3 regions of the Streptomyces sp. NPDC051133 genome follow, and region 1 is predicted to be linked to each of the others. Evidence: riboswitches for the same ligand, from Rfam matches in the RefSeq annotation. Region 1 holds a riboswitch; each other region holds the start of a gene.
What was found. Region 1 has a riboswitch for S-adenosylmethionine ahead of thrC (threonine synthase). Riboswitches for the same ligand answer to the same signal wherever they lie in the genome.
Positions count from the first base shown of each region.

Region 1 (6,811 bases):
CTATTACTGGCCCTTGCACAGATCCACACTTCGCGGACCCGGGTCAGACCTCACCCCCCAATCGACGGGGGCGTGCGCCGGAACGCGTCGACCGCGGCTGAATGTATCTGTCCAACTGCCGTCTGCAACAGGTCAATCGGACGAGAATTCTGGACGCGAACGGTCCGGAATGTGGCGAAAATTCATGCATCTTCAGGGCAAGTCGGGCCCCGCAAAAGCCACAAAAGCCGCATAGGACCCGCACACTTTGGCTACTTCTTGTCGGGCCCGCGGCATGAATACAGGGCTCCCGACTGGTCCGACCGAGAGCGCGTTCCCCAACTCTACCGCGCTCAATCACACAGAATGGCCCCCTCCGTTTCTCTCCCGGAGGGAGCCATTCGATGAACAATCGGTAACCGCGGTTACCGAAGGTAATTCTCAGCCGCCGGCGACGGCCGGAATGATCGAGACACCGGCGCCGTCCGGGGTCGCGGTCTGCAGCCCCTGCTCGAAGCGGACGTCGTCGTCGTTGACGTACACATTGACGAAACGGCGCAGCTTGCCCTGGTCGTCCAGCACGCGGGCGGCGATGCCGGCGTGGTTCTTCTCCAGGTTCTCGATGACCTCGGCGAGGGTCGCACCGTCGGCGGCGACCTCGGCCTGGCCACCGGTGTAGGTGCGCAGGATGGTGGGGATGCGGACGGTCACGCTCATGCGAGGCCAGCCTCTCGGAAGGAGTCCAGGGTCGGGCGGATGGTGGCGGTCAGGCCGGTGCCGGCCACCGCGTCGAGGGTCTTCAGGCCGTCGCCGGTGTTGAGGACCACCGTGGTCTTCGCCGGGTCCAGCACGCCGTCCTTGAGCAGCTTGCGGGTGACTCCGACGGTCACCCCGCCCGCCGTCTCGGCGAAGATGCCCTCGGTGCGGGCCAGGAGCTTGATGGCGTCGACGACTTCCTCGTCCGTGACGTCCTCCACGGCACCGCCGGTGCGGCGCGCGATGTCCAGGACGTAGGGGCCGTCGGCCGGGTTGCCGATGGCGAGGGACTTGGCGATGGTGTTCGGCTTCTGGGGGCGTACGACGTCGTGGCCGGCCTTGTAGGCGGTCGACACCGGCGAGCAGCCCTCGGCCTGCGCGCCGAAGATCTTGTACGGCTTGTCCTCGACCAGACCCAGCTTGATCAGCTCCTGCAGACCCTTGTCGATCTTCGTGAGCTGGGAGCCGGAGGCGATCGGGACGACGATCTGGTCGGGCAGCCGCCAGCCGAGCTGCTCGCAGATCTCGTACGCCAGGGTCTTGGAGCCCTCCGCGTAGTACGGCCGCAGGTTGACGTTGACGAAGCCCCAGCCCTCGCCGGCCGCGTCGCCGATCAGCTCGGAGCAGAACCGGTTCACGTCGTCGTAGTTGCCCTGGATGCCGACGAGTTCGCCGCCGTAGACCGCGGCCATGACGACCTTGCCCTGCTCCAGGTCGTGCGGGATGAACACGCAGGAGCGGAAGCCGGCCCGGGCGGCGGCGGCGCCGACGGCGCCGGCCAGGTTGCCCGTGGAGGAGCAGGAGAGCGTGGTGAAGCCGAAGGCGCGGGCGGCCTCGAGGGCCTGCGCGACGACGCGGTCCTTGAAGGAGTGCGTCGGGTTGCCGGAGTCGTCCTTCACGTACAGCCCGCCGGTGACACCCAGCTCGGCGGCGAGGTTGTCGGCCTTGACGAGCTTGGTCCAGCCCGGGTTGATGTTGGGCTTGTCGGCCACGTCGGCGGGGACGGGCAGCAGCGGCGCGTACCGCCAGATGTTCGCGGGGCCCGCCTCGATGCGCCGGCGCAGTTCCTCGGTGTCGTAGGCGGAGAAGTCGTAGGCGATCTCCAGCGGGCCGAAACACTCCTCGCAGGCGAACACGGGCCCGAGGGGTACCCGGTGACCGCACTCACGACAGCTCAGTGCCGCGGCGGGACCGAGGTCGACGGTGGGGGTGCTGGAGTCTGCAACAGTCTGCACAGCCATGGAGGCGAGGCCCTTTCTCCTCATCTTCCTCACGACGCACTTCGCCGTGAGACGGATTTGGCACCTTCCCTAGCCGGGAGCCTCGCTGGAGAACGAGAACCGACTGGAGGGTTGCCGGGGCTTCATCGGGCCGTGTCCCTCTGCCCCTCTGGATGAGCGGTATGGAGTTGTGGGCGCGCGGTCGACCCCGACATGCGATGGTCACCGGCGTTGTTCAAGACTGTAACCGACGGCCAGGAGAGTTGAGATAGTCGTCCGAACCGCGAGACACGTGAGGAGCCGCTGACTGTGCTGGAAGAAGTCGAGCGCTGGCTGGCCACCCGCTCCTGGTCGGTGACCGATCGCCCGCTGCCCGGGCTCGTGGCGGCCAAGCAGCGCACGGGCCAGTCGATCAGCGTGGTGCTGCCCGCCCTGAACGAGGAGGAGACGGTCGGCGACATCGTCACGGTCATCCGCCGCGACCTCGTGGAACGGACTCCGCTCGTCGACGAGATCGTCGTCGTCGACTCGGGCTCCACCGACCGCACCTCCGAGGTGGCCGCCGCCGCGGGCGCGCGGGTCGTTCACCGGGACGAGATCCTGCCGCGCCTTCCCGCCGTCCCGGGCAAGGGTGAAGTCCTGTGGCGCTCGCTGCTCGTGACCGGCGGGGACATCATCTGCTTCATCGACGCCGACCTGAAGGACTTCTCCGCCGACTTCGTCTCCGGGATCGTCGGCCCGCTGCTCACCGAACCGGACGTGCACCTGGTCAAGGCGATGTACGACCGCCCGCTGGGCGGGGCGGCCGGGCAGGGCGGCCGGGTCACCGAGCTGATGGCCCGCCCGCTGCTGAACATGCACTGGCCGCGGCTGGCCGGTTTCGTGCAGCCGCTGGGCGGTGAGTACGCGGCCCGCCGCTCCCTGCTGGAGCAGCTGCCGTTCCCCGTCGGGTACGGGGTGGAGCTGGGCATGCTGGTGGACGCGCTGCACCTGGTGGGGCTGGAGGCGCTGGCCCAGGTCGATGTCGGGGTCCGCAGGCACCGGCACCAGGACGGCCAGGCGCTGGGCCGGATGGCGGCCGCGATCTACCGCACGGCCCAGCTGCGGCTGGCCCGGGGCCATCTGGTCCGGCCGTCGCTGACCCAGTTCGAGCGGGGCGCGGACGGCTTCGAGCCGCGCACCTACTCGGTGGACACCGAGGAGCGGCCGCCGATGGTGGAGATCGCGGAGTACGCCGAGCGCAAGGTGGCGTGAACCGGCCGTGTCCGGTCGTATACATCCGCGTGCCGGACGCAGCCGTACGTTTGAGCGTTTCCGGGCCGGGCTAGGTTGAGGACCATGGCTTCCCCGCACGGTGCTCAGGTGCTGGTCGCGTCCAACCGCGGCCCGGTTTCGTACACGGTGGACGAGAGCGGCTCGCTGCGCTCCAGGCGGGGCGGCGGCGGGCTGGTCTCGGGGCTGTCGGCGATCGGCTCCGACGCGGACTCGGTGTGGGTGTGCGCGGCGCTCGGCGACGGCGACCGGGAGGCGGTGCGGCGCGCGGACGGCGGGCTGCTGCCGGCCGGGGACACCGGCGGGCAGCGGGTGCGGATGCTGGACATCGACGCCGCCGTCCACGCCGACGCCTACAACGGCATCGCCAACTCGGTGCTGTGGTTCGTCCACCACATGCTGTACCAAACCCCGCTGGAGCCGGTCTTCGACGCGGAGTTCCGGCGCCAGTGGGCGGCGTACGAGGCGTACAACCGGGCGTTCGCCGAGGCGCTGGCCGAGGAGGCGGCCGAGGGCGCGGCGGTGCTGGTGCAGGACTACCACCTGTGCCTGGTGCCCGGGATGCTCCGTGCGCTCCGCCCCGACCTGCGCATCGGCCACTTCTCGCACACCCCGTGGGCGCCCCCGGAGTACTTCGGGCTGCTGCCCGACGACGTCGCGGCCGAACTGCTGAACGGCATCCTGGGCGCGGACCATGCGGCGTTCCTGACCAGGCGCTGGGCGGACGCGTTCACGGAGTGCTGTCACGCCGTGCTGGGTCCCGGGGCCGTGCCCCGGGAGGTCGGTGTGCACGGGCTCGGCGCGGACGCCGGCTTCCTGCGCAAGCGAGCTCATGAGCCCGATGTGGACGAGCGGATGGCGGCCCTGCGCGAGGAGATCGGTGAGGGCCGCAGGGCCATCGTGCGTGTCGACCGCACCGAGCTGTCCAAGAACATCGTGCGCGGTCTGCTGGCGTACCGGCAGCTGCTGGACGACCACCCCGAGTGGCGCGAGAAGGTCGTCCACCTGGCCTTCGCCTACCCCTCCCGCCAGGACCTCGCCGTGTACCGGGAGTACACCGCCGAGGTCCGGCGGGTGGCCGAGGAGATCAACTCCACCTACGGCACGCCCGGGTGGACCCCGGTCGTGCTCCACGTCAAGGACGACTTCGCGCGCTCCCTGGCCGCCTACCGGCTCGCCGACGTGGCGCTGGTCAATCCCATCCGGGACGGCATGAACCTGGTCGCCAAGGAGGTGCCGGTCGTCTCCGACGAAGGCTGTGCGCTGGTGCTGTCGCGGGAGGCGGGAGCGTACGAGGAGCTGGGCACCGACGCGATCGTGGTGAACCCGTACGACATCGGGGGTACGGCCGACGCGCTGCACACCGCGTTGAGCATGCCGGCGGGCGAGCGGGCGGAGCGGTCGAAGCGGCTGGGTGCCGCGGCGACCGCGCTGCCGCCCGCCCAGTGGTTCCTGGATCAGCTGCGGGCGCTCGGGCGGGCTCAGTCCAGCTGAGCCGCCAGTGTCCGCAGCAGTCTTACGACGCCTGCCGGGCCGTCGACCACCACGTCGGCGCGCTCGGCCAGTTCCGTGACCTCCGTGCTGCCGCTGCAGACCAGGAGGCCGGGGACGCCCTCGGAGCGGAGTTTGTCGACGGCGGCGAAGGCGGGGAGGTCGCCGAGGTCGTCGCCCGCGTAGAGGACCGACTCGGCGCCGGTCTCACGGACGTACTCGCTGAGCGCGACGCCCTTGTCCATGCCCGGCGGGCGCAGCTCCAGGACCATGCGGCCGGGTTCGACGATCAGGCCGTGGCGGGCGGCGAGGTCGGTGAGGGGCTGCCGCAGGGCCTCGAAGGCGGCCTGGGGGTCGTCGGCGCGGCGGGTGTGGACCGCGACCGCCCGGCCCTTCTCCTCGATCCAGGTGCCGTGCCAGGCGCCGACGCGGTCCAGCAGGCCCGGCAGCTCGGCGCGGACGGCCGCGACGCCGGGGTGCGGGGCGGGGGCGGTGACCGTGCCGGTGACCGCGTCCCAGTGTTCGGCGCCGTAGTGGCCGAGGACGGTCAGGTGCTCCAGGCCGGGGACGCCGGCGAAGCCGCCGTGGCGGACCGCGACGCCGGCCGGGCGGCCGGTGATCACCGCGACGGAGGCGACCTTGGGGGCGAGGGCGGTGAGTGCGGGTACGGCCTCGGGGTGGGCGCGGGCCTGTTCGGGGTCGGCGACGATGGGGGCGAGGGTGCCGTCGAAGTCCAGGCCGACGACCGCGGTGCCCGGTTTCGCCAGGAGTGCGGCGAGTCCGTCCCGGCCGGCTGGAGTCGCTGGGGTCGGCAGAGGGTCCATACAGCGAAGGTATCCAGTGCGGGCCCCGGTCACGCCTCGCTCGCCCCTCAGCGCTCCGCGCGCCGGGCCTGTCTGACCCGGCGGAGTCTGTTGACCGTCACCGGGTCGTGCGCCAGCGCTCTCTCGTCGTCCAGGAGCGCGTTCAGCAGCTGGTAGTAGCGCACCGGGGCCAGGCCCAGCTCCTCGCGGATGGCGCGCTCCTTCGCGCCGGGGCCGGTGAAGCCCCGGCGCTCCAGCGCGAGGATGGCCTGTTCGCGGCTGCCCAGTTCCATGTGCCCCACCGTAACGCGGCGCACTGACAGCCGGGTCAGTTCGCGTTGCTGCTGTCGGCCGCCGTGGCCGAAGCCTGGAGGCGGGTCAGCACGCCTGCGGGGCTGCCGGCCGGGGTGACGGCCTGGCCGATGTTCTGCTTCACGGCCGCGCTGACCGAGGCCCAGGAGGTCTTGCCGACGGGGTACAGCTCGGATGTGGGCAGCTGGTCGAGGAAGGGGTGCAGCGCCTTGTCCTTGGCCGCGTCGGAGTCGCTCATGGCGGTGGAGGCGGACCCGGTGACCGGCAGCAGGCCGTACTCGCGGGAGAAGGCGAGGACGTTCTTCTCGCTGTAGACGAAGTCGAGGAAGTCGCCGATCTGCTCGGCGTGCCCGTTCTGCTTGAAGGCCATCATCCAGTCGGCGACGCCCATGGAGGCCCTGGCCTTGCCGGTGCGGCCCGGCATCGGGACCATGCCGAACCTGACGCCCTTCGCGGTGGCCTGCTGGATCAGCGTGGGGTGCCCGTTGAGCATGCCGACCTGGCCGTCGGCGAAGGCGGCGAAGGCGTCCGCGCGGTTGAGCTTGCCGGGCGCGACGGGGCCGGTCAGGCCCTTGCCGACCAGGTCGTCCTTGAGCCAGGTGAAGGTCTCGACGTTCTGCGCGGAGTCCAGGGTGTAGGTGCCGACGTCGTCGGTGTAGCCGTTGCCGCCGCTGAGCAGCCACTGCATGGTCTCGGCCTGGGCCTCCTCGGGGCCGAGGGGCAGCGCGTAGGGGTACTTCACGCCCTTGGCCTTGAGCGCGGCGGCGTCGGTGGCCAGCTCGTCCCAGGTGGTGGGCGGGGTGATGCCGGCCTTGGCGAAGAGGGTCTTGTTGTAGAAGAGCACGCGTGTGGAGGCGGCGAAGGGGATGCCGTACTGCGTGTGGTTCCACTCGCCGGCGTCGGAGAGCGGGCCGAGGAAGTCCGCCTGGGTGCGTATGGAGAGCAGGTCGGAGGCCTGGTAGAGCTTGCCGGCGGCCG
Region 1 is NZ_JBFBBK010000009.1:31,012-37,822, reverse strand. Features, by position in the region: gene AB0N17_RS12140 (MoaD/ThiS family protein) at 421-696, opposite strand; gene thrC (threonine synthase) at 693-1,976, opposite strand; SAM riboswitch class I at 1,994-2,135, opposite strand; gene AB0N17_RS12130 (glucosyl-3-phosphoglycerate synthase) at 2,265-3,209, shown strand; gene AB0N17_RS12125 (trehalose-6-phosphate synthase) at 3,294-4,721, shown strand; gene otsB (trehalose-phosphatase) at 4,709-5,542, opposite strand; gene AB0N17_RS12115 (DUF3263 domain-containing protein) at 5,590-5,814, opposite strand; gene AB0N17_RS12110 (extracellular solute-binding protein) at 5,850-6,811, opposite strand, start outside.

Region 2 (6,811 bases), on a different contig from region 1:
CCGGTTACGACAGCTCGAAGCTGAAGGTCACCTCATGAGCGCGGGACGGAGGAGGCTCCACCTCAACGCCTTCCTCATGGAAGCGGGCCACCACGAGGCGGCGTGGCGGCTGCCGCACAGCAATCCCCGGGCCGACTTCGACCTACGGCACTGGATCGAGCTGGCGCAGCTGGCGGAGAGCGCCAAGTTCGACTCGCTGTTCCTCGCGGACGGGCCGGCCCTCATCGGCACCGGTGAGTTCCGGCCGCCGGGCCAGCTCGAACCGCTGACGCTGCTGACCGCGCTGTCCCAGGCGACCAGCAGGATCGGCCTCATCGCGACCGTGTCGTCGACGTACAACGAGCCCTACAACCTCGCCCGCCGGCTCGCGTCCGTCGACCACGTCAGCGGCGGCCGCGCCGGCTGGAACATCGTCACCTCGGCAGGGGCGGACGAGGCGGCCAACTTCGGCCTCGACGACCGCCCCGGCCACGCCGAGCGCTACGCCCGCGCCGACGAGTTCCTGAAGGTCGCCAAGGCGCTGTGGGACAGCTGGGAGTCCGAGGCCGTCGTCGCGGACAAGGCCGCCGGACGCTACGCCGACCCCGCACGGCTGCACGGGCTCGGCCATGAGGGCAAGTACTTCAAGGTGGCCGGCCCGCTCAACGTCGAGCGTCCGCCGCAGGGCTACCCGCTGCTGGTCCAGGCCGGCTCCTCGGAGGACGGCAAGGACTTCGCGGCACGGCACGCCGAGGCGATCTTCACCGCGCACACGACATACGAGCGTGCGGCCGGCTTCTACGCCGACATCAAGGCACGGACCAGGGCCGCGGGGCGCGACCCGGACGGCGTCATCGTCCTGCCGGGCATCGTCCCGTACATCGGCTCGACCGAGGAGGAGGCCCAGGCGCTTGCGCGGCAGTTCGACGAGCTGCGCGTCCCGGAGTACGGGCTGCGCCAGCTGGCCGCCGTGTTCGAGACCAAGCCATCCGTCTTCGAACTCGACCAGCCGCTACCGGAGTTCATCCTGGCGAGGCCGAAGCTGGAGGGCTCGCAGAGCCGTTCCGACCTGATCGTCGATCTCGCGGTGCGCGAACAGCTGACGGTCCGGCAGATCATCTCCCGGCTCGGCGGCGGCCGCGGCCACTTCGAGTTCGTGGGCACACCCGAGCAGGTGGCGGACACGATCATCGCCTGGTTCGAGGGCGGTGCGGCAGACGGGTTCAACATCATGGCCCCCGCGCTGCCGTCGGGCCTGACGGCCTTCGTCGAGCACGTCCTGCCGATCCTGCGCGGCAAGGGGTTGTTCCGTGAGGAGTACGAGGGCACGACCCTGCGCGAGCACTACGGGCTCCCGGTGCCTGCGAACCAGTTCCATGGCTGACCCGCTTTCCGGGCCTGAACCGCTGCCCACGGCCGGCCCGCTTCCCCTGGCTGACCCGCTCGCGACTCCCGCCGCTTCCACTTTCCGGAGCGGCGGGAGTCCGCCCGCGCCCCTGGACGCTCCCGGCTCGCGCTTCCGTGATGGGGCAGAGCTCGAGGACTCCGGTCTGCTCGGCGGATACCGGCGTGAGCTCGGCTGGGGCAGGGGAAGGACGCTCGGCGCGCGCACTGCGGTCGGACCGGAGTACCCGGACTGACCAGGGCCTGGATCGTCGCAGGATCAGGCCCAGACTCCTGTACCCGGCCGAGCACGCCGGACACCGACCCCGAAGAACGGTGGCCGTGTCGAGGCGGGCCGCCGTCCATCGGGGCGTCCGCGATGCGGGACGGCCCTCTTGACGCCGATGTCGGTCGGATCGACACTCACTGAGGGAATCCTAGTGAATAGGTAGGGAAAATATGAGGCGCTTGGAGTCGGTCACCGTCCGAGTGAGCCGTTCGCCTCTTCTGACCTCCCGCCGTCACATCGATCTGCTGCGTGTCTGCAGCGCGATCGACCCCCAGGGCTGAGCCGCGCCCATCCCGCACCGGAGACGCCCTCAGGTGTCGTGCCGTCCGGTGCGTACGGGAGAGCTCCGCTCCCTCACCCGACGTCGCTTCCGCCGCGCGTACGCCCGCGCCCGCTCCCGGGGAGAGTCATGACTGTCACACCGCTGGCCGCCCACGCCTCCGGCCGACCCGCGCCCGCCTTCCGGGGCCGGATCGGCCGGGATGCGCGCAGCGGCCACTACGCCGTTCCGGGCCGCTACCGCCTCCATCTGTCGACCGCCTGTTCCGGCGGCCTGCGCATCGCCGTCACCCACAGCCTGCTCGGCCTGGACACCGTCTGTCCGGCCACCTTCCTGCCCGCGGTCCCCGACTGCCCCGAGGGCGGCCACTCAGTCCTGCGTCCGTTGTACGAGGCCAGCGCCCACCGGTACCCCGGTCCGGCCGTCGCGCCGGTGCTCAGCGACGACTGGTCCGGGCGGATCGTCAGCACCCATGCCCCGGACATCATGCGCGACCTCGACCGCCGGTTCGGCGGTGACCGCCCCTCGCTCTACCCGTGCGGCGCGGAGTCGGAGATCGAGGCGGTCGAGCGGATGTGCGGGCAGGGCATCGAACAGGCCGCGCAGCACGCCGGATCGGCCGGTGGTGAGCCGGTGGAACGTGACGCGGCACTTGGCACGCTGCTCGAAACGCTCGGGGCCCTGGAACGCTGGCTCGAAGGACGCACGTACCTGATCCGCGACGATGTCACCGCCGCCGACGTCGCGTTGTGGGTCGCCCTGGTCCAGCTCGATACCGTCCACCGCAACCACCTCGACGCCTCCGCCGTCCAACGCATCGCCGACCATCCGACCCTGTGGGCCTACGCCCGCCGGCTCGCCGCCCATCCCGCCTTCGGCGGCCACCTCGACCTCGACGGCATCGAGCGCCGTCACCACGCCCGCTGCCAGGGCCTGGAAGCCGCCGGAGCGGCCGTGCGGATCCTGGACTGGGCGGCCCACACCACCCGTTAGCCGTTCCACCTGGTGGACCGGCGTTGACATTCGTTCGGGCAATTGTCTTAACTACGGCCCAGAACGGTCATGAGTGTCAGCGACAAGCCCTGGCTGGCTGACCGGCAACCCTCGCGCCGCGGTGGGGTGCCCCAGGTGACGACCGGACCGAAGACGTTTCGGTAAGCGCGAGGCCCACAGGGCCGGAACAGTGATGGTGACGCCATGTACGCAGCTCTCAGGACGGCCACGCGCCGCTCCCAGGGCTGCGTACAGCCGCACCCGAACCCTCTCGTCGCCGATCGCGCCGTCGATCTGCTCCGCGTGAACAGCGCACTGTGTACCGCACCGGGCCGTGCCCGCTGTCGGGGCTGACACCTCCCCGCAGCCCCCGCACTCCCTGATGAACACCGCCCGTGCGGTGTGCCGTCGTCCTCCCCGCCCCCGGTACCTCGCCGTCGTGTGCGCCCCCGCATGCCGCCGCGCTTCCGGGGTGTACCCACCCAGCCGGAGCCCACCATGAGTGAACCCCCTGGCGCCACCGTCACCCTCCCCCAGGCGCCGACCGCCGATCAACCATCGAAAGCCCTCACTGCCCAGCGAGTTCTGCCGCTGCGGCGCCCCGGACGCTGGATCGCCACCGCGGTCGTCCTGGTCCTGGTCGCCCAGTTCGTGCACGGGCTGGCCTCCAACCCCTTCTACCAGTGGGACCGCTGGGGCTACTGGTTCCTGCGCCCCACCATCCTCGACGGCCTGCTCATCACCCTCGAAGTCACCGCCTACAGCGCGGTGCTCGGCCTGATCGGCGGTGTGCTGCTCGCCCTGGCCCGGCTGTCGAAGAGCCCGGTGCTGCGCGCGGTCAGCTGGACCTACGTCTGGGCGTTCCGCTCCATCCCCCTCATCGTGGTCCTGATCTTCCTCTACAACTTCAGTGCCCTGTACAAGACTTTGAGCGTCGGCATCCCCTTCGGGCCGGCCTTCTTCTCCTTCGACGAGTCGAAACTCGCCACCGACATGGTCGTCGCCGTCGTCGGCCTCAGTCTCAACGAGGCGGCCTACGCGGCCGAGGTGGTGCGCGGCGGCATCCTCTCCGTCGACCAGGGCCAGCACGAGGCGGCCGCCGCCCTCGGCCTGCCCAAGGGCTACCAGTTCCGCAGAATCGTCTTTCCCCAGGCGCTGCGCTCCATCATCCCCAACTACGTCAACCAGCTCATCGGCCTGATCAAGGGCACCTCGCTGGTCTTCTACGTCTCCCTGCTCGACCTGTTCGGCTCCGCGCAGACCATGGGCTCCACCTACCCCGGCGACATCGTGCCGCTGCTGCTGGTCGTCACCGTCTGGTACCTGATCCTGACCAGCGTCGTCTCCGTCATCCAGTTCTACGTCGAGCGGTACTACGCCCGCGGCGCCACCCGCAGCCTGCCGCCGACACCGCTGCAGAAGCTCCGCACCGGACTCACCTCCCTGCGGGCCCGCATCCGCCGGGAGGCCGCCGTATGACCACCGACACCATCGAGGCCCTGGCGGACGTCGAGGCCGCCACCGTCGAGGTCCACGACGTGCACAAGTGGTACGGCACCCACCGGGTGCTGGACGGCGTCGACCTGACCGTCCGCCCCGGCGAGGTCACCGTCATTCTCGGCCCGTCCGGCTCCGGCAAGTCCACCCTGCTGCGGGTCGTCAACCACCTGGAGAAGCCCGAGATCGGCTACGTCAGCGTCAACGGCGAGCCGATCGGCGTGAAGCGGCAGGGCGAGAGGCTGAAGGAGCTGAGCGAGCGCGCCATCCTCACCCAGCGCGGACGGATCGGCTTCGTCTTCCAGAACTTCAACCTGTTCCCCCACCTCACCGTGCTGGACAACGTGGCCGCCGCCCCGGTCGCCACCGGCAGACTCGGCAAGCCCGAGGCCCAGGAGCTGGCCCGCGAACTCCTCGGCCGCGTCGGACTCGCCGACAAGACCGGCGCCTACCCGCGCCAGCTCTCCGGCGGCCAGCAGCAGCGCGTCGCCATCGCCCGCGCCCTCGCCCTGCGCCCCGGAGTCATCCTCTTCGACGAGCCCACCTCCGCCCTCGACCCCGAACTGGTCGGCGAAGTCCTCGCCGTCATCAGGGACCTGGCGACCAGCGGCACCACCCTTCTCATCGTCACCCACGAGATCGGCTTCGCCCGCGAGATCGCCGACCGGGTCGTCTTCATCGACGGCGGCAAGATCATCGAGCAGGGCCCGCCCTCCGAGGTCCTCGACAAGCCGCGCCACGAGCGCACCAGGGACTTCCTCAGCAAGGTCCTCTGACCCGCCGCACCCTTCAGACCTCCCCCCACGCCACCCTCATCACCTCCAGCGACAAGGAACGGCCATGGCCTCCCACTTCACCCGACGCAGCCTGATACGCGGCATCACCGCGGCGACCGCCGTCGGCTCCCTGGCCACCGGGCTCGCCGCCTGCGGTGGCAACAGCGACGCGGCCACCTCCACCGACAGCGCCGCCAAGACCGGCGAGGTCGTCATCGGCCAGGTCTCCAACGGCGCCGCCCAGCAGACCTCCATCAAGGTCTCCGAGGTCAAGTCCATCAGCGCGGAACTGCCCGCCGCCGTGAGGAAGAGCGGCAAGCTGGAGATCGGCATCGGCGCCCTGCCGGCCGGATTCCCGCCGCTGGCCTACGTGGGCAGCGACCAGAAGACCCTCACCGGCGCGGAACCCGACTTCGGCCGCCTGGTCGCCGCGGTCCTCGGCCTCCAGCCCGAGGTGAAGAACTCCACCTGGGAGAACCTCTTCGTCGGCATCGACAGCGGCAAGGTCGACGTGGCCTTCTCCAACGTCACCGACACCGAGGAACGCAAGAAGAAGTACGAGTTCGCCTCCTACCGGCAGGACAACCTCGCCTTCGTCGTGCCGAAGAAGAGCACCTGGAACTTCGACGGCAACTACGAGAACCTCGCCGGCAAGACCGTCTCCGTCAGCTCTGGCACCAACCAGGAAAAGATCCTCCTGGAGTGGAAGGGGAAGCTGGCCAAGGAGGGCAAGAAGCTCACCGTCAAGTACTTCCAGGACAGCAACAGCGTCTACCTCGCCCTGTCCAGCGGCAAGATCGACGCGTACCTCGGCCCCAACCCCGGCATCGCCTACCACAACCGCCAGGTCGCGAACACACCCAACGCCACCCGCACCGCGGGCACCTACTCCGGCGCCGGCGCGAGCCTGCAGGGCCTGATCGCGGCGACCGCGAAGAAGGACAGCGGCCTGGCGAAGCCGCTCGCCGACGCCATCAACTACCTGATCAAGCACGGTCAGTACGCCGAGTGGCTCAAGGCCTACAACCTCTCCAACGAGGCCGTCGCCAAGTCCGAGGTCAACCCGCCCGGACTGCCCCTCGACAACTCCTGACCATCGCGTGCCGGGGATTCCACCGCCGCCTCGCGGTGGAGTCCCCGGGCGTCGGACACCCGAGCCGCACCCCGGAGACCGCCACACCATGTCCGTGACCAGCATCGACGCCAGCTCCGTGCACATCCTGGACAACCCCGCCTGGGCCGCGCTCACCGGCCCCCACGCCCACTTCGCCCAACGAATCGGCCACGCCGCCCGCTACCACCAGGACGTGGCCCCTTTCCACGCCCTCTCCGACGAGGACGACCCGCGCGCCTGGGCCGACCTCGCCGCACTCGTCGGCCCTGGCGGCACCGCCGCGGTGCGGGGCGTGACCGAGGCGGCGGTGGGCTGGGAGGTCGTGCGCACCGGACACGGCGTCCAGCTCGTGGACACCGCCCTGCGCGCCGAGCCCGACCCCGAGGCCGTACGGCTCGGCCCCGGCGACGTGCCCGAGATCCTGGATCTGGTCGCCCGCACGGAGCCGGGCCCCTATCTGCCCCGCACCGTCGAGCTGGGCGCCTACCTCGGCATCCGCC
Region 2 is NZ_JBFBBK010000021.1:80,609-87,419, forward strand. Features, by position in the region: gene AB0N17_RS22405 (aliphatic sulfonate ABC transporter substrate-binding protein) at 1-38, shown strand, start outside; gene AB0N17_RS22410 (LLM class flavin-dependent oxidoreductase) at 35-1,363, shown strand; gene AB0N17_RS22415 (putative leader peptide) at 1,822-1,932, shown strand; gene AB0N17_RS22420 (glutathione S-transferase C-terminal domain-containing protein) at 2,061-2,924, shown strand; SAM riboswitch class IV at 2,990-3,098, shown strand; gene AB0N17_RS22425 (amino acid ABC transporter permease) at 3,423-4,403, shown strand; gene AB0N17_RS22430 (amino acid ABC transporter ATP-binding protein) at 4,400-5,197, shown strand; gene AB0N17_RS22435 (transporter substrate-binding domain-containing protein) at 5,262-6,290, shown strand; gene AB0N17_RS22440 (GNAT family N-acetyltransferase) at 6,379-6,811, shown strand, end outside.
Region 2: linked by a shared signal. The riboswitch ahead of AB0N17_RS22425 (amino acid ABC transporter permease) and the one ahead of thrC (threonine synthase) in region 1 are both predicted to bind S-adenosylmethionine.

Region 3 (6,811 bases), on a different contig from region 1:
CGTGCCGCTGCGCTTCCCGGCCTGGGTGGTGCTGCCCTTCTGGGCGGGCCTGCAGTGGCTGGCGGCGGGCCGCGCCTCCGACGGGCCCGGCGTGGCCTACCTCGCCCACCTGGTCGGCTTCGGGCTGGGCTTCGGCTACGCGTGGGTGCGCTACGGAACGAAGGGGGGCGCGAAGCGCGGCCTCCCAGGGGCGGTGGTGGGAGACGAGCGGGCGACTAGAGTGAAGTCCGCCCCAGCTCCGGCACCCGAGGGAGAGAACCAGCCGTGATCACCGCGATCGTCCTCATCAAGACCAGCGTGGACCGGATCCCCGAGATCGCGGAGCGGATCGCCGCGCTGGACAGCGTCAGCGAGGTCTTCTCGGTCACCGGCACCTACGACCTGATCGCCATGGTCCGCGTCAGCCGCCACGAGGACCTGGCCGAGGTGATCCCCGGCCGGATCAGCAAGATCCCCGGCGTCGAGGGCACCGACACGCACGTCGCCTTCCGCACCTACTCCCAGCACGACCTGGAAGCCGCCTTCGCGATCGGCCTGGACAACTAGGCCCTGTCGTCGAACTCCCGTCTGCCCCGCGACACCATGCACGCTCCCCCAGAGGGGGCACCCCCACTCGCCGCACCGGGCCCCGACCCAAGTACATCCAGTACGAGGGACGAGGCCCGGCACTCCCCCAGCCTTCGGCCGGGGGGACCCCCAGAGCACGCACCTGACGCCGCAGAGCGCGCCCTCCGGGCGAACGACGGGAGTTCGACGACAGGACCTAGGGCGACCGGGCGCGCACCCGCTCAGTCGGTCACGTCCACGGCCGCGATGCCGGTGCCGGAGGGGACGTAGAGCCGGCTGTCGCGGACGACGGGGCCGTGCTGGTCGTCGCCGGCGCTGTGGCCGAGGGCCGCGCTCCAGCGCTTGCGGCCGGTCAGGTCCAGGGACCACACCCGGTCCGCGGCCCGGGCGTACACGGTCCCGCCGGCGACCACCGTCCGGGGCTCCGTCCCGCCGCCCTCGACGGTGTGGTGCCAGGCCCGGGAGCCGTCGGCCGCCCGTACGGCGTAGACGGAGTCCTCCTCCGTGCCGACGGCCAGCGAGCGGCCGGCCGCCGTCAGGGCGCCGCGGTACGCCTCGGTGCGCCACAGCCGCCGGCCGTCCTTCGTGCGGAACCCCTGCCGCAGGGTCGCGGACTCGGTGAACAGGGTGGTGCCCGCCAGGGCGGCGACCGTCACGTCGGCACCCCCGGCCACCGACCACCTGCGGGTGCCGTCCCGCGCGTCCAGCGCCAGCAGCATGTCGCCGTAGCTGCCCGTGTAGATCGCGCCGCCCGCGACGACGGGGACGCCCGTGGGCCCGCCCGGGGTCGTCACGGTCCACGGGGTGCTGCCGTCGGCCGCGTAGCGCCGCAGCCCGCCCGCGTCCGTGCCGCCGACGGAGACGAGCACGTCGTCGCCGAGCAGGACCGGGACGTCGTACGCCTGCACGCCGAGCTCGTGCGTCCACCGCGGGCTGCCCGACAGGTCCACGGCGGTCAGCCGGCGGACGTCGTCGGCGTGGAAGCCGACCACGCAGTACACCCCGTGCCGGGTCGCCACCGGCGTGTTCACGTCGTCGCCGAGCCGGACCTTCCAGCGCCGGGAGCCGTCGCGGGAGACGGCGTGCAGCACGCCGTCCGAGGTCCCGACGTAGACGGCGGAGCCGTCCGGGGACAGCGCGCAGCAGGGGCCGTCCAGACCGCCGATGCCGCCGACGTCGTACTGCCAGCGCAGCACGGCGGAGCGGCCGGTGTCCTCGACGCCGTGAACGCTCCCCAGCCGCTCCTGCGGGGACGAGCCGCCGCTCCCGCCCTCCGACGTGGTCGTCAGGTGCCGCCAGATCCAGTCGCCGGCTCCCGCACCGGCCACGACCACGGCTCCGCCGCCCAGCGCCTTCAGCAGCCGGCGCCGGCCGGGGGCTATCGGGCCGAGGTGGCGGGAGAGAGCGGTGATGCGTGTGACGGGTGTGGCGGGCGGGGGTGCGGGCGTCTCCGGCTCAGGGGCGAGGGCGGGCGCGAGGTACTCGACGCCGCTCGGGCGGGGGTCCGGGGCCGGCTGCGGCCGGGCCGCGGGGCCGTACCAGCCCGGACGGACCGCGCCGCGCAGGGTCTGCGGGGTGAAGCCGGCGCTCGCCACCACCTCCGCCGGCAGCGGGCGCTTCAGCGGGTCCTCGTGCAGACAGGCCGCCACCAGCGGGCGTATGTCGTCCGGTACGCCGGACAGGTCGAGGTCGCGGGTGAGGATGCGCAGCAGGATCACCGAGTCCTGGCCCTCGCCGAAGGGCTCGCGGCCGGCCGCCGCGTAGGCGAGGACCGCGCCGAGGGAGAAGACGTCGCTCGGCGGCCCGACCTGGCCGCCGTTGCGGATCTGCTCGGGCGAGACGTAGCCGACCGAGCCGACGACGGCTCCGGTGCGGGTCAGCGCGGTCGCCTCCAGGGCCCGCACGATCCCGAAGTCGATGACGCGGGGCCCGTCCGGGCCGAGCAGGATGTTGGACGGCTTCAGGTCGCGGTGGACCAGGCCGCCCGCGTGGATGGCGGCGAGCGCCTCACCGAGCGCGGCGGCGAGCACCCGGACCGCGCGCCCCGGCAGCGCGCCGTGGTCCAGGACGGCGTCGCGCAGATTCGGACCGGGCACGAACTCCGTGGCCATCCAGGGCCGTTCGGCCTCCGTGTCGGCGTCCGCCACGCGGGCCGCGAAGGTGCCGGCGCCGCCGACGGTCTGCGCGGCACGCACCTCGTGGCGGAACCGGGCACGGAAGGTGCGGTCCTCGGCGTGCTCGGTCCGTACGACCTTCACCGCGAGCCGGAGGCCGGTGCGCGACTCGGCGAGGTAGACCTCGCCCATGCCGCCGGCGCCGAGTCTGCCGAGGACCTCGTACGGGCCGACGTGTCGTGGGTCGGTTGCGCGCAGCGCGTGCACGTGGTGCTCCCCCCGGGTCAGCTGCTGCCAGGGGGAGTGTATGCGGCACCGTCCGCCGTGCTTCGCCCAGCCGTCACACCGCCGGCACGCAGCGGCCGTCCTCCGTGCGGTACGTCCACTTCGCGCCCTGGGTCACCAGTTCCCGGACGGCGGTCACGAAGCGCTCGACGTGCTCGTCGGGGGTGCCCGCACCGAAGCTGACCCGGATGGCGTTCAGGGACTTCTCGCCGGGCGCCGCCTCGGGGGCGCCGCACTCGCCCTGGGTCTGGGGGTCGGTGCCGAGCAGCGTGCGGACCAGCGGGTGGGCGCAGAAGAGGCCGTCGCGGACGCCGATGCCGTACTCGGCGGAGAGCGCGGCGGCGAAGTGGGAGCTGTTCCAGCCCTCGACGACGAAGGAGATGACGCCGACGCGCGGGGCGTCGTCGCCGAAGAGGGAGAGGATCCGGACCTGGGGGACCTCGGCCAGGCCCTCGCGGACCCGGGCGATCAGCTGCTGCTCACGGGCGACCAGGCCGTCCCAGCCGGCGTCGGTGAGGGCCTTGCAGGCCGAGGCGATGGAGTAGGCGCCGATCACGTTCGGCGAGCCGGCCTCGTGGCGGGCGGCGCTGTCGTGCCACTCCACGTCCACTCCCCCGTCGGTGCGCCGGGTGACCTTGCGGCTGGCGCCGCCGCCCGCGAGGTACGGCTCGGCCGCGCGCAGCCAGTCGGCGCGGCCGGCCAGCACCCCGGAGCCGAAGGGTGCGTACAGCTTGTGGCCGGAGAGGGCGACCCAGTCGACGTCCAGGTCACGGATGTCCACGGGGTGGTGGGGGGCGAGCTGGGCGGCGTCCAGGACGATCCGGGCGCCGTGCGCGTGCGCGGCGGCGGCCAGTTCCCGCACCGGCCACAGCTCACCGGTGACGTTGGAGGCGCCGGTGACGCACACCAGGGCCGGGCCGTACAGGTCACGGCCGGCGAGGGCCCGCTCCAGGGTCGCCACGGCCTGCCCCGGGGTGCTCGGGGCGTCGAGGTAGGTCACGCGGGCGTCCTGCCAGGGCAGCAGGGAGGCGTGGTGCTCGGTCTCGAAGACGAAGACCTGGCAGTCGGCGGGGAGGGCGCGGGCCAGCAGGTTGAGGGAGTCGGTGGTGGACCGGGTGAAGATCACCTGGTCGTCGGCGCGGCAGCCGAGGAAGTCGGCGACCGTCCTGCGGGCGTTCTCGAACAGGTCGGTGGAGAGCTGGGAGAGGTAGCCGGCGCCGCGGTGCACGCTGCCGTAGTACGGCGCGTAGGCGGCGACGTCGTCCCAGACGCGCTGCAGGGCGGGGGCGCTGGCCGCGTAGTCGAGCGCGGCGTAGGTGACCTCGCCGCCGGTGACGAGCGGGACGGTGACGTCCCGGCCCAGGACGGACAGCGGGGCACGGACGGACCGGTCGGCGGCAGGGGTGAAGACGGACATGGGTGAACTCCCGTGAGGCGAGGTGACATCGCCGCGCGAGCGGACGGGGCTCGAGCGCGGAGAAGAACGCGGAGAAGAAGAAAAGGGAAACGCGGAGGCGGGGCTCTGCGGCCCTATCGCATTCGCTTGCTCACGGAAGGCTCCCTCGAACGACCAGGACCCCTGGTCCCGCGCTCTGAGAAGCGCGCGAGGGGTCCGCGCTTGCCGTGGACCTCGCTGCCCACGACCTGGTCTTCACCCGGGGCACCCCGCCACGGACGGAGGGTTGCCGGACAGTCGGCCGGGGCCTCATGACTGTCACTCATGACCTGGACAGGAACGTACGCGAACCGATCACCGGCCCGCAACTCGTGTCCGGATCGCGGGACGCGCGCCCGGCGCCGCCCTCACCGGACCAGGTGGTGCCGGCGCGAGCGCCGCGACCAGCGCACGCCGAACAGCACCAGGTCGGCGACGAGGACCACCGCGCCGATGATCAGCAGGAAGAACAGCCCGTGCGCCGCCACGCCGATGAGTCCCAGAATGATCGCCACGATGATCAGGAGCAGGAAGAGCACCATGGGTGACCACATCCTCCGGCCGGGCCGGTCAGCCTCGCGCCAGACGGCGTCCCTGGTCGGCGCCGGCCTCGTAGGGCCTGTCGTAGTGTTCGAAGATCTCGTGTTCCCGCTCGACCGGCAGGACGTCGTCCATGCCGATGGACGGCGCCTTGCGCACCTGCGCCCGTGGATGGGCCACCTGCACGTAGCCGGGCCCGAGGGTCGCCTCGTCGAGGGGGACGAAGACGAGCCGGTGCCGGGTCGGCATGCCGGTGCGGACGGTCACCATGGCGGGTGTGTCGGTGGCGGTGTCCACGTAGACCGCTTCCAGGGCTCCGATCTTGCGGCCCCTGGGGTCGATCACGTCGCGGTTGCGCCACTCGCGGACATCGGCTGAGTGGATCATGTCTCGCTCCTCGCGGTCCGCCCTCCCGGACGCCGCGCCAACATGGAGCAGCGGCGGGAGAGGCACCACGTCTTCACTCTACTCCCGCGACCGCACGGGCCGACGGCCCCGAAGGCGTCCGCGCCCCCTCGGGCCGACGGCCCCGCGCGCCTCCGCGGACGCCCGCCGTCACGCGTTGCTGACGGCCACCCAGCGCTCCAGCACCCGCTTCGCCGCGCCCGAGTCGATCGACTCCGCAGCCCTCGCCATGCCCGCACGGAGCTGGTCGGCGAGCGGGGCGTCCGTCGGATCCAGGGCGACCAGCGCCGCCGCGGAGTTCAGCAGCACCGCCTCCCGCACGGGACCCTGCTCGCCGTCCAGCAGGCGGCGGGCGACCTGCGCGTTGTGGGCCGGCTCGCCGCCGCGCAGCGCCTCCACCGGGACCAGGTCGAGCCCGGCGTCCCGGGGGTCGAAGGACTCCTCGGTGACCTTGCCGTCCCGGACCACCCAGACCCGGGAGGTGGACGTCGTCGTCAGCTCGTCCAGGCCGTCGTCGCCGCGGAAGACCAGCGAGGAGTTGCCCCGCTCGGCGAGGACCCCGGCGACGATCGGTGCCTCGCGCGCCACGGCCACGCCGACCGCCTGCGCCCGCACCTTCGCCGGGTTGGTCAGCGGGCCGAGCAGGTTGAACACCGTCCGGATGCCCAACTGGCCGCGGGCGGCGCCGACATGACGCAGCGCCGGGTGGAACTTCACGGCGAAGCAGAAGGTGATGCCGGCCTCCTCCGCGACCTCCGCCACCCGGCGGGGGGTCAGGTCCAGGTTGACGCCCAGTCTCTGCAGGACGTCGGACGAGCCGGACGCCGAGGACGCGGCCCGGTTGCCGTGCTTGACGACCTTCGCACCCGTACCGGCGACGACCAGCGAGGACATCGTGGAGATGTTCACCGTCTTCGCCCCGTCGCCGCCCGTGCCGACGATGTCGACGGTGCGGCCGGGCACCTCGATCACGTTCGCGTGCTCGTACATGGTGCGGACCAGACCGGTGATCTCCTCCACCGTCTGCCCCTTGGCCCGCAGCGCCACCGCGAACCCGGCGATCTGCGCGTCGGTCGCCTCGCCGCGCATGATCCGGTCCATCGCCCAGGCGGTGTCGTCGGCGGACAGGTCGTGCCCGTCCAGCAGGCCGTTCAGCAGGGCGGGCCAGGAACGGCCCGCCGCGGTGTCGCCTCCAGCGGGGGTCACAGCGCTCATCAGCCGCTCCTGGTGTCGTACGAAATCAGTGGTTGATCCCCACCCTATCGACCCCCGGACACGGCGAAGGGCCCCGTCCGCAACCCGGACGGGGCCCTTCAGCGTGGTGTGGCGACGCGGGGATCAGTGGTGGCCGTGGCCGCTCGTGATCTCCTTGTACTCATCGACGCTCGGCTTCGGGATCTGGTTGTCCTCACCGTAGTAGGCGTTGGACAGCTTCGCCCGCAGCTTCTCCGAGGACGGGATCTTG
Region 3 is NZ_JBFBBK010000085.1:6,927-13,737, reverse strand. Features, by position in the region: gene AB0N17_RS42885 (rhomboid family intramembrane serine protease) at 1-268, shown strand, start outside; gene AB0N17_RS42880 (Lrp/AsnC ligand binding domain-containing protein) at 265-546, shown strand; gene AB0N17_RS42875 (PQQ-binding-like beta-propeller repeat protein) at 789-2,948, opposite strand; gene AB0N17_RS42870 (aminotransferase class V-fold PLP-dependent enzyme) at 3,022-4,383, opposite strand; SAM riboswitch class IV at 4,576-4,692, opposite strand; gene AB0N17_RS42865 (hypothetical protein) at 4,770-4,943, opposite strand; gene AB0N17_RS42860 (PRC-barrel domain-containing protein) at 4,972-5,328, opposite strand; gene trpD (anthranilate phosphoribosyltransferase) at 5,497-6,561, opposite strand; gene AB0N17_RS42850 (cytochrome bc complex cytochrome b subunit) at 6,685-6,811, opposite strand, start outside.
Region 3: linked by a shared signal. The riboswitch ahead of AB0N17_RS42870 (aminotransferase class V-fold PLP-dependent enzyme) and the one ahead of thrC (threonine synthase) in region 1 are both predicted to bind S-adenosylmethionine.